3 regions of the Qipengyuania sp. 902 genome follow, and region 1 is predicted to be linked to each of the others. Evidence: predicted binding sites of a transcription regulator. Region 1 holds the regulator's gene; each other region holds the start of a gene.
The links. Region 1 encodes LexA, which represses DNA repair genes until DNA is damaged. Its sites were predicted from a motif close to GTTCCNCNCTTGTTCT; they were not measured.

Region 1 (3,205 bases):
TGCTTCCTCTTCGCAAAGAACCATCATCCAGCAATGGGGCGGATGCAGCCGATCCGCCAACAGCTCGGCGTTCGCACGATATTCAACCTGATGGGGCCGCTGTCCAACCCGGCAGGCGTGAAACGCCAGCTGATCGGGATTGCGCGCCCGGCCTATGTGCCGATCTACGCAGCGGCAAAAGCCAAGCTCGGCACCGAGCGTACCTTTATCGCTTCTGGCGACGAGGGGCTGGACGAGCTTAGCCTTGCGGGTGGAAACGAGCTGGCCGATGTGACCGGCAACGATTTCGAGATGCGGCGGGTAAATCCCGTACAGGCGAACCTGCCCCACGCACCGGTCGAGGCGATCCGCGGAGGCGATCCGTCGCACAATGCGAAGGCACTGGAAGCGCTCTTGCTCGGGGCGCCCGGACCCTATCGCGACGCCGTGCTGTTCAACGCCGCCGCGACGCTGATCGTGGCAGGCAAAACCGAGGACTGGACGGTTGGTGCCGAAATGGCTGGCGACGCAATCGATAGCGGCGCTGCCCGGCAACTGCTGGCGGACTGGATCGCGATCGCGCAATGAACAAGCTGGTCGAGATCTGCGAAACCAAGCGTGGCGAGGTGGCCGAGCGTATGCAGAAGCATTCGCTCGATTCGCTCGATGTGCGAGCCACGGGCCAAACGCCGCCGCGTGGCTTTCGCTCCGCACTGGAATGCGCGCAGCAAAATGGCTTCGGCCTGATCGCCGAAATCAAGAAAGCTTCACCATCCAAGGGTCTGATCCGAGAGGATTTTCGCCCCGAGCAGCACGCTCGTGACTACGCCAGGGGCGGTGCGGCCTGTCTCTCCGTCCTGACCGATGCCCCGTACTTCCAAGGCCACGAAGACTATCTGGTCGAAGCGCGCGAGGCTTGCGATCTGCCGGTCCTGCGCAAGGACTTCATGGTCGACCCCTGGCAGGTCGCTGAAGCCCGCGCGCTCGGCGCTGATGCGATACTCATCATCGTTGCCGCGCTGGACGACGGCGTGATGGGCGAGATCGAAGCGGCCGCGATTGAGCGCGGGATGGACGTGTTAGTCGAAGTCCATGACGAACACGAGCTGGAACGCGCGCAAGCGCTTCAATCGCGGCTCATCGGTGTCAACAATCGGGATCTGCGGACCTTTACCACCGAACTAGCGACCACCGAGCGGCTCGCAGCCCTCGCCCCTGAGCACGCCCTTATTGTCGGAGAGAGCGGCATTGCGACGCATGCCGATTGCCAGCGCCTCGCGCGCGGCGGCGTCCGTAGCTTCCTCGTCGGCGAAAGTCTGATGCGGCAGGCCGATGTCGTCGCTGCGACGCGTACCCTGCTCCAAGGCTGACTCAGCTCCGGCACGTATCGCGAACGCCTGTTCTCCACAAGAAAGGTCCGAAACGGCTGAATTGCTTGACTTGCTGATATCCGTTGCCTAATTGTTCCACATTCGTTCACAGGGTTGTGAACAGGCGGCACGGGAGTTGCGCAGATATGCTGACAGCCAAGCAGCACGAATTGATCCGCTTCATCCAGCAACGGCTGGAGGAGACCGGCATTTCACCCAGTTTCGAAGAAATGAAGGAAGCGCTCGACCTCAAGAGCAAATCCGGCGTGCATCGCCTGATTTCCGCTCTCGAAGAACGTGGTTTCATCCGTCGCCTGCCCAACCGGGCGCGCGCGCTCGAGGTCGTCAAACTGCCCGAAGATGCGGTGACAGGCTCCGGCCAGGCCAAGCCTGCGAACGATACCGGCGCGACCACGGCGGCTACGGTAACGGCGAAACCCGTCGCCCCGGAACCGGCGAACGACATCATCGACGTGCCGCTCCATGGCCGAATCGCGGCTGGCGCGCCGATCGAAGCGATCGAGGGCCAGGCGAGCATGCCTGTTCCTGCCGCGCTGCTTGGGCCCGGCGAGCATTACGCGCTCGAAGTGTCGGGCGACTCGATGGTCGAGGCAGGAATCTTCGATGGCGACTTCGCACTCGTGCGACGGTCCGATACCGCTCGCGACGGGGAGATCGTCGTGGCGCTTGTCGATGACGAAGAAGCTACGCTGAAATATCTGCGCCGCGATGGCGGGCGAATCCGCCTCGATCCTGCGAATGGGGCCTACGAACCGCAGGTTTATGAATCCCATCGAGTGAAGGTTCAAGGCAAGCTTGCCGGTTTGCTACGGCGCTACCATTGACGCTCGACGAGATAGGTTTGGTTTGGGAGAGGGGCGCGGCGTCGGCTGCGCCCCCTCTTCTTTCAGAGGTTGTTTTTATTGGGAGCCCGCGTTCCGCCGGACGAGAGGGCGGAACCAACCGTGCTCGCCCTGCCCTTCGGCGACGGTATCGATACGCTCTTCGGCAAGGTAAATGGCGGTACCCCCTTCCCGCTCGAGAAACCGGCGATCGGCCTTGAGCCAACGTGGCTTGCATGAGAGCGGCAGGAAGCGATCAGCGATGACGATGTCGGACCTGTCGCAGGCGGCGGCAAGCGCTCGCTCCTCGATAAGTTCGCGGCTTCGCGCAATCAGCACGTCCCATTCTCGACCATCCCTATCGATACGTAAGCTACAAAAATCCCGGCTGCACCGAGCGCCCGACCATTCGGCTAAAGGTACGGGCTCCCCGTCGAGCGCTGCGATTTCGCGCAGGTTTTGCTGGGCGTAGCTGCCCTCGCTGTCCCGCAAAACAAGCAGCCGACCGTCAGCGCTCGCTATACCAACATCACGCCCGTCACGCGTTATCACGATGTCCGGGGCGGGTGTCGCCCACATCCATAAGGAAGCGACGGCGACGGGAATCACGCCCCAAAGCCGTTTTCTTCCATGCCACAAGGCTAACCAGAGCGCGCCAAGGACAAATATCGCCATCGCCGCCATCGGCATCTTGGGCGCGAGCTTCACGGCACCCGGCTGAGCCGAAACGAGGTGCGCGATCCACAGCAGCACATCGAGCGATTTGCCGACCAGCCACCAAGCCGGCGCCCCCAGCCCGACTACGTCCATCGCCAGCGCCAGTGCCACCAGCGGCATGGAGACGAAGGTCACCAGCGGGATCGCGAACAGATTTGCGACCGCCCCGTAAATCCCCGCCCGGTGGAAATGGAAGAGGACGATCGGCATAAGTGCGAGCTCGATGACAAAGCCGGTCAGGAACAGCATCAACGCCCGGCGGCCGAAACGGCGCAGGCCGCTTTCTTCTCGTGGCGC
Region 2 (3,205 bases), 220 kb from region 1:
ACGGAGCCGCTCGCGCTGGCGCAAGGTGATATCGAGGCGCAGACGGAAAGTCCCGGCACCTCGCTTGCCACTTGTATCGACCGGTTGACCGTGAGGCTTGGCCCCAAGGCGGTCAGTCGCCCGGTGCCCTTCGCCAGCCACATCCCGGAGCGCGCGCAGCGCTGGAAGCCGCCGCTGGAGCGCGAGCCACCGACGCAAGGGGTGCTGGAATTCCACGCTCGCCCGCTGAAGATGCTCGACACGCCGGAGCGGATCGCCGTGCTCTATGCTTCGCCCGACGGGTACCCTCAGCGCTTTCGCTGGCGCGGCGGGGTGCACGAAGTCGCGCGGGTCGAAGGGCCGGAGCGGATCGCACCCGAATGGTGGCGCGAGCGCGGTTCGGTCCGCCTACGCGATTACTACCGGATCGAGGACGAGCGAGGGCGGCGCTACTGGATCTATCGCCAAGGCATCGCCGGAGACGGGCGGGGCGGACCACCGGACTGGTTCCTGCAGGGGCTGTGCGCCTAACTCTCGGACACGAGAAACGCGCGGCGCGAGCGCTTCTGGCCGAGGGGTATGTTGCTGAAATTCGCCACCGGGCCGGTTTCGACTTCGACGGTCTGCGTTGTGGCGTCCACGGCTGCTTGCGGAATGCTGCGTTCGAACACCAGCCCGCAGCTACCGTCGCGGCTCCATACCACCTTGCACCAGTGTTCCTGATCGCCCCAGACAAGCAACCCCGAAACCCCGCTGGCAGGCAGGTCGTCAGCCTCAAAACATGCGCCGTCGAGCGACAGATCGCTGAGCCGACCATACCGTTCGCCGCCGAGCAGGCGAAGCGACGCCGGGCAATCGACGGCATGGCGCCGACTGATGCGTCGTTCGGATTGGCTTGCGACCTGTTTTTTCTGGAATAGCGCCACGCGGTGCCCCCTTACCGGACGTCATCGGGGGGCTCTGGTTACCGTGACCTTTTCTGACACGGTAAATAAACTTTAGGGATACCCGCCCGGCACCTTGCCGGACGGGTATCGCATTCAGGGGCGATCGAAGAAGTCCACACGCCCATCGTCGAGATCGTAATAAGCACCGACGACTTTCAGTGCCCCGACCCGCTGCGGCTCGAGCAGGATGGGGTCGGTATGCTGTCGAAGCTGCCGTACGACGCGGCTGACGTTGGCGCGCACCGAATTATCGAGCAGATCGCCGTCCTTATCGCGTACCGACAGGACCGCCGGGATAATCGGTTCGATCATCGGACCGATGGAACCTGGGAATGTCGCATTGTCCGTAACGACTTCGGTCGCTGCTTTCACGGCACCGCGGCTCTCATGTCCCATCACGACCACCAGGGGGACATTCAGCACCGCCACGGCATATTCGATCGACCCGAGCGCGACCGTATCTACGGTATTCCCGGCATTGCGAATGATAAAGAGTTCGCCCAGTCCGCGACCGAACAGGAGTTCAGGCGGCACCCGGCTATCCGAACACGTCACATAGGCGGCAAAAGGCTGTTGCCCAGCGGCGAGATCGAGCCGTCGTTGGGAACTGGTTAGGACGCTCGTACGACCGCCGGTCAGGAACTGTTCGTTGCCTCGTCGCAACAGTTCGAGTGCCTGATCGGGGGTGAGGTCGGAAGCGGGCGGCGCAGGTTCGGGCATTGCCGGATTATCCTGCGCTAAGGCCGAATTACCGCTCAGCAAGGCGGCGGCACTGGCAGCCCCCGTTGCACCAAGCATGGATCGACGAGATATCATAACCACTCTCCGTTGGCGCCCGAAGTCAGAGTGGGTCGGGCGCTGGTTTGCTTTATCGCCAAGGGCGATCGCTCAACGTCCGACATCACGAGCGCATATGCGCCCGCCAGAGGGGCCCGGTCCGTGCAATTTTTACGCTGTTCTGGCCTGGGGGTTCCCACGGTCGCAGCATTTTGCTGTTGGAAAAACCTGCGTAAGAACATATAAAGAACGAATGGCGTCGCAAACCATCCTTCAGAAGCTTGAGATTCTCGCCGATGCAGCGAAATACGATGCGTCCTGCGCGTCGTCCGGTACGGCGAAGAAGAACAGTCTGGGCGGCAAGGGGATCGGCTCGACGGAGGGGATGGGCATCTGCCACGCCTATGCGCCCGATGGCCGCTGCATCAGCCTGCTCAAGATCCTCCTGACCAATCACTGCGTGTTCGACTGCCATTACTGCGTCAATCGCAAGAGCTCGAACGTGGCGCGCGCGCGTTTCACGCCGCAGGAAGTGGTCGACCTGACGCTCGCCTTCTACCGGCGTAATTATATCGAAGGGTTGTTCCTGTCCTCAGGGATCGTGAAAAGCTCGAACCACACGATGGAGCAGATCGTGGAAGTCGCCCGCATCCTGCGGGAAGAACACGATTTTCGGGGCTACATCCACCTCAAGACCATTCCCGAAGCCGATGCCGAGATTGTCCATCAGGCGGGGCTCTATGCCGACCGTGTGTCGATCAATGTCGAACTGCCGACCGACGGTGGCCTCATCCGCCTCGCGCCCGACAAGGATGCGCGCCAGATCGAAGGCGCGATGGGCAAGGTGAAGGCCGACCTCGTCGAGGCAAAGGATGCCCGCAAACGCTTCCGCCACGCGCCGCGTTTCGCGCCTGCGGGCCAATCGACGCAGATGATCGTCGGCGCGGATGCCGCGAGTGATGCCGATATCGTGGGTAAGGCGAGTCGGCTCTACGACAATTTCCGCCTGCGCCGGGTCTATTACAGCGCTTTCTCGCCGATCCCCGATGCCAGCGCGGTGTTGCCACTGAAACGCCCGCCGCTGATCCGCGAGCATCGGCTTTATCAATCGGACTGGCTGATGCGTTTCTATGGCTACAAGCCGACCGAGGTGATGCAGGCGACCGAGGCGGACGGGAACTTGCCGCTCGACATCGATCCCAAGCTCGCGTGGGCGCTCAAGTTTCGCGAGCAGTTCCCGCTCGATGTGAACCGTGCCAGTCGCGAGCAATTGCTGCGCGTGCCCGGTCTCGGCGTGAAGGCGGTCAACAAGATCATCGCCAGTCGCCGCCATCGCAATCTGCGGCTCGACGATGTGGCGTTGCTGACGCAATCGATCACCAAGGTGCGGCCGTTCATCTGTACGGTAGACTGGCGCCCGATCACGCTGACCGACCGTGCGGACCTGCGCAGCCTGCTCGCGCCGAAGACCGAGCAGCTGGAGCTGTTCGCGGCATGAGGTC
Region 3 (3,205 bases), 230 kb from region 1:
CGAGGCCACGCTTGGGCTGGTTGTAGATCCGTTCGAAAGCGAGATCGTCGGCGGGCTGCTCGATGACGCGCAGATACGCAAGGGCATCGCGGATTTCGGCGCGCTCGTAGAAGCGAAAGCCGCCGACGATGCGGTAGTTGAGGCCGATCTGGATGAAGCGGTCTTCGAATTCGCGCGTCTGGTACTGCGCGCGCACGAGGATGGCGACCTCGTCCAGCGAGGCGCCTTCGGACTCGAGCCGCTCGATTTCCTCACCGACACGGCGCGCTTCTTCGGGTCCGTCCCAGACACCGATCACACGAACTCTCTCGCCCGCCGGGAGTTTGGTCCACAGCGTCTTGCCTAGCCGTTCGCTATTCGCATCGATCAACCCCGATGCCGCAGCCAAAATCTGCGGGGTGGAGCGATAATTCTGCTCCAGTTTGATCACCGCCGCACCGGGAAAATCCTTCTCGAACTTGAGGATATTGGCCACTTCGGCCCCGCGCCAGGAATAGATCGACTGGTCGTCATCCCCCACCACGCAGATGTTCTTGCGATCCTGCGCCAACAGGCGGAGCCACAGATACTGGACCTGGTTGGTGTCCTGATACTCGTCGACAAGGATGTATTTATAGCGTCTCTGATACTGCTCCAGCACGTCGCGATGCCGGCGGAAAATGTTCAGCATGTGGAGCAGCAGGTCGCCGAAATCGCAGGCGTTGAGCGTCTTCAGTCGTTCTTGATACAGTTTGTAGAACTTCGCGCCCTGACCGTTGGCGTAGGCCTCGTTCTCCGCAGCATCCAGATCGCCCGGGTTGAGGCCGCGGTTTTTCCAGCGGTCGATCAGCCCGGCCAGCTGGCGCGCGGGCCAACGCTTCTCGTCCAGCTCTTCCTGCTGGATCATCTGCTTGAGCAGGCGCAACTGATCGTCGGTGTCGATGATGGTGTAGTTGCTCTGCAGGCCGACCAGCTCGGCATGGCGGCGAAGCATGCGTGCCCCGATCGAATGGAAGGTGCCGAGCCACGGCATTCCCTCCACCGCATCACCGATATGCCTACCGACACGCTCGCGCATTTCGCGCGCCGCCTTGTTCGTGAACGTGACGCACAGGATTTCGGAGGGCCACGCCCGGCGGGTCGCGATGAGATGTGCCAAACGCGCGGTGAGCGCGGCCGTTTTGCCTGTTCCCGCCCCAGCCAGCATCAATACCGGCCCCTCGGTGGTTAGGACCGCCTGACGCTGTGGCGGATTCAACCGCGCCACATAGGGCGGAATCCCGTCGTTTTCGCCGGTCTCCGAGGTGGGTACGATATCTGACATGAGCTCCGGAACAGCTAGGGAACGCCGGGCTGCAATACAAGCCTGACGTACCCTGACGTACTGAGGACCCACGGAACAATGCAGTGCGGTGCTGCGTAGGAAGAGCAATGGAAACAAAGATGGAGAACACTCCAATGCGTAATATCATCCTCGCCGGTGCAGCAGCCCTGGCTCTTACCGCCGCCCCCACGATCGCCCAGGACATGGATTCTGACGGCTACATGTGGACCGACGCTCAGGAGGCCATGTATGATGGCTGGCCGGCCGATCGCCAGACCGCCTATGATGCATGGCCTGCCAACGTACAGGAATACTATTGGACTCTGACGCCTGCACAAACAAACGGCTGGTGGGTCCTCAACGACGAGCAGCGTGTGCGCATCTATGAAATGACGCCCGAACAGCGCTCGACCGCCTGGACGCAAATTGCAGCCCAGATGAACGGCTCGAGCACGACCGCAACAACAGCTACGACCGCATCGACGTCGGCTTCGACCTCGCCGCGTTTCGTGAGCAATGAAGTCGCCCAGCCGATTACGCGCAGCACTGCCGCAAACATCTCGGCCGAGGACCTGCCGGTATGCACGCCGAACCAGCAGGATGGCTGCATCAATAGCTGGGAAAAGAACCGCACCGGTACGAAGCCGCTGGATTATTGGCCGGGTCGTCCCGCCAGTCAGATGGACTGATTTGAACTATTCTATCACAACGTGTCGCAAGTGCGACTTGGCTATGAGTTCGAGGGCGGGACCGTGAAAGCGGTCTCGCCTTTCGCTTACGCGCGGGATTCCGTTCGCCGCATTTTTGCCACGACCACCGTTGGGCGGTGCGGAAAGCGCGATTGCGGTCGCGGCAATCCATTGCTTATCGGAAGCGTTTGAAACGACAAGGAAGGTCCCGGAGGGGTAAGTATTCGGGTCGCGTTCGTTGCGCATGTTCACTTCTAGAGGAAGAGCACATGCGAAAGACTTTTTGGTACATTCTCGGTGGCCAACTGGCCACAATTTCTATCCCTGCAATGGCGCAGGATACACCCGAAACCACGGCACCACCGCCGGCTGATGCCCAGCCTGCCGAGGCGATAATGACGCCCGAACAGATGGCGGTTGTCGACGATTGGCCGGAGGAGCGACAGGTCCAGTTCCGGCAGTGGCCGGGCGAGGTGCAGGGGTATTACTGGACGCTTGTGCCCGAGCGACAGGAGCTTTTCTGGCGGTTAGCCGATGGCGACAAGCTGGCAATGGTCGCGATGGACGAGACAGGGCGCGAAGCTGCGTGGGGTCAGATCGAAACGCAGGTTGGCGCGACGGAACCGACTGAGCCTACCGCCGATGCCGATCCGGTTGAGGAAACGGAGCCGGTCGAGGAAGTGGAGCCGATGGATGAAGCGCATTCCGAGCACTCCGATCCTATGAAGCGCACGTAATTGCGCCTCACGCCGCGTCGGTAGCGAGCCTTAAGAGCGAGAGCCGAGCCTTGCCGACGCGGCGATCCGCCACGCATTCGAGCCCGCTCACCCGCGGTTCTTCCTTCGCGCCGGTTTCGAGCGCGATCCAGGTCGTGGGGTCGATCCACCCGAGCCGCAGCATGCGATCCAGAGCGACTTCGCCCGCGCCGGTCCCATAAGGTGGATCGAGCAGAATCAGCTGGTGCGCGGATTTGGCCGGACCGAGGCTCATCACCGATGCCTGCTGAACGCTCGCTCTGGTCCGCGCCTCGAAGGTCTCGATATTGCTGCGGATCGCCTTCACCGCCGCGCTGTCCTGCTCGACGAACAGGCAGGAGGCCGCGCCGCGCGACAGGGCTTCCAAGCCGAGCGCGCCCGAGCCGGCGAAGAGGTCGAGCACGTGCAACTCGTCGAAGCTGCCGAGTCGGCTTGTTAGCATGTTGAACAGCGTCTCG

Region 2: a site for LexA is predicted at 1,939-1,954, ahead of ACSH0F_RS05170 (putative DNA modification/repair radical SAM protein). Genes of this name have one in related genera too.
Region 3: a site for LexA is predicted at 1,311-1,326, ahead of ACSH0F_RS07395 (ATP-dependent helicase). Genes of this name have one in related genera too.

Annotation. Positions count from the first base shown of each region.
Region 1 covers NZ_JBNJLJ010000002.1:247,690-250,894, forward strand. Annotated here, with positions in the region: gene trpD (anthranilate phosphoribosyltransferase) at 1-567, shown strand, start outside; gene trpC (indole-3-glycerol phosphate synthase TrpC) at 564-1,349, shown strand; gene lexA (transcriptional repressor LexA) at 1,496-2,194, shown strand; gene ACSH0F_RS06315 (ComEC/Rec2 family competence protein) at 2,270-3,205, opposite strand, start outside.
Region 2 covers NZ_JBNJLJ010000002.1:23,410-26,614, forward strand. Annotated here, with positions in the region: gene ACSH0F_RS05155 (Y-family DNA polymerase) at 1-510, shown strand, start outside; gene ACSH0F_RS05160 (PilZ domain-containing protein) at 507-905, opposite strand; gene ACSH0F_RS05165 (carbonic anhydrase) at 1,020-1,646, opposite strand; gene ACSH0F_RS05170 (putative DNA modification/repair radical SAM protein) at 1,957-3,201, shown strand; gene ACSH0F_RS05175 (UdgX family uracil-DNA binding protein) at 3,198-3,205, shown strand, end outside.
Region 3 covers NZ_JBNJLJ010000002.1:473,587-476,791, reverse strand. Annotated here, with positions in the region: gene ACSH0F_RS07395 (ATP-dependent helicase) at 1-1,303, opposite strand, end outside; gene ACSH0F_RS07390 (hypothetical protein) at 1,438-1,992, shown strand; gene ACSH0F_RS07385 (hypothetical protein) at 2,262-2,729, shown strand; gene rsmD (16S rRNA (guanine(966)-N(2))-methyltransferase RsmD) at 2,737-3,205, opposite strand, start outside.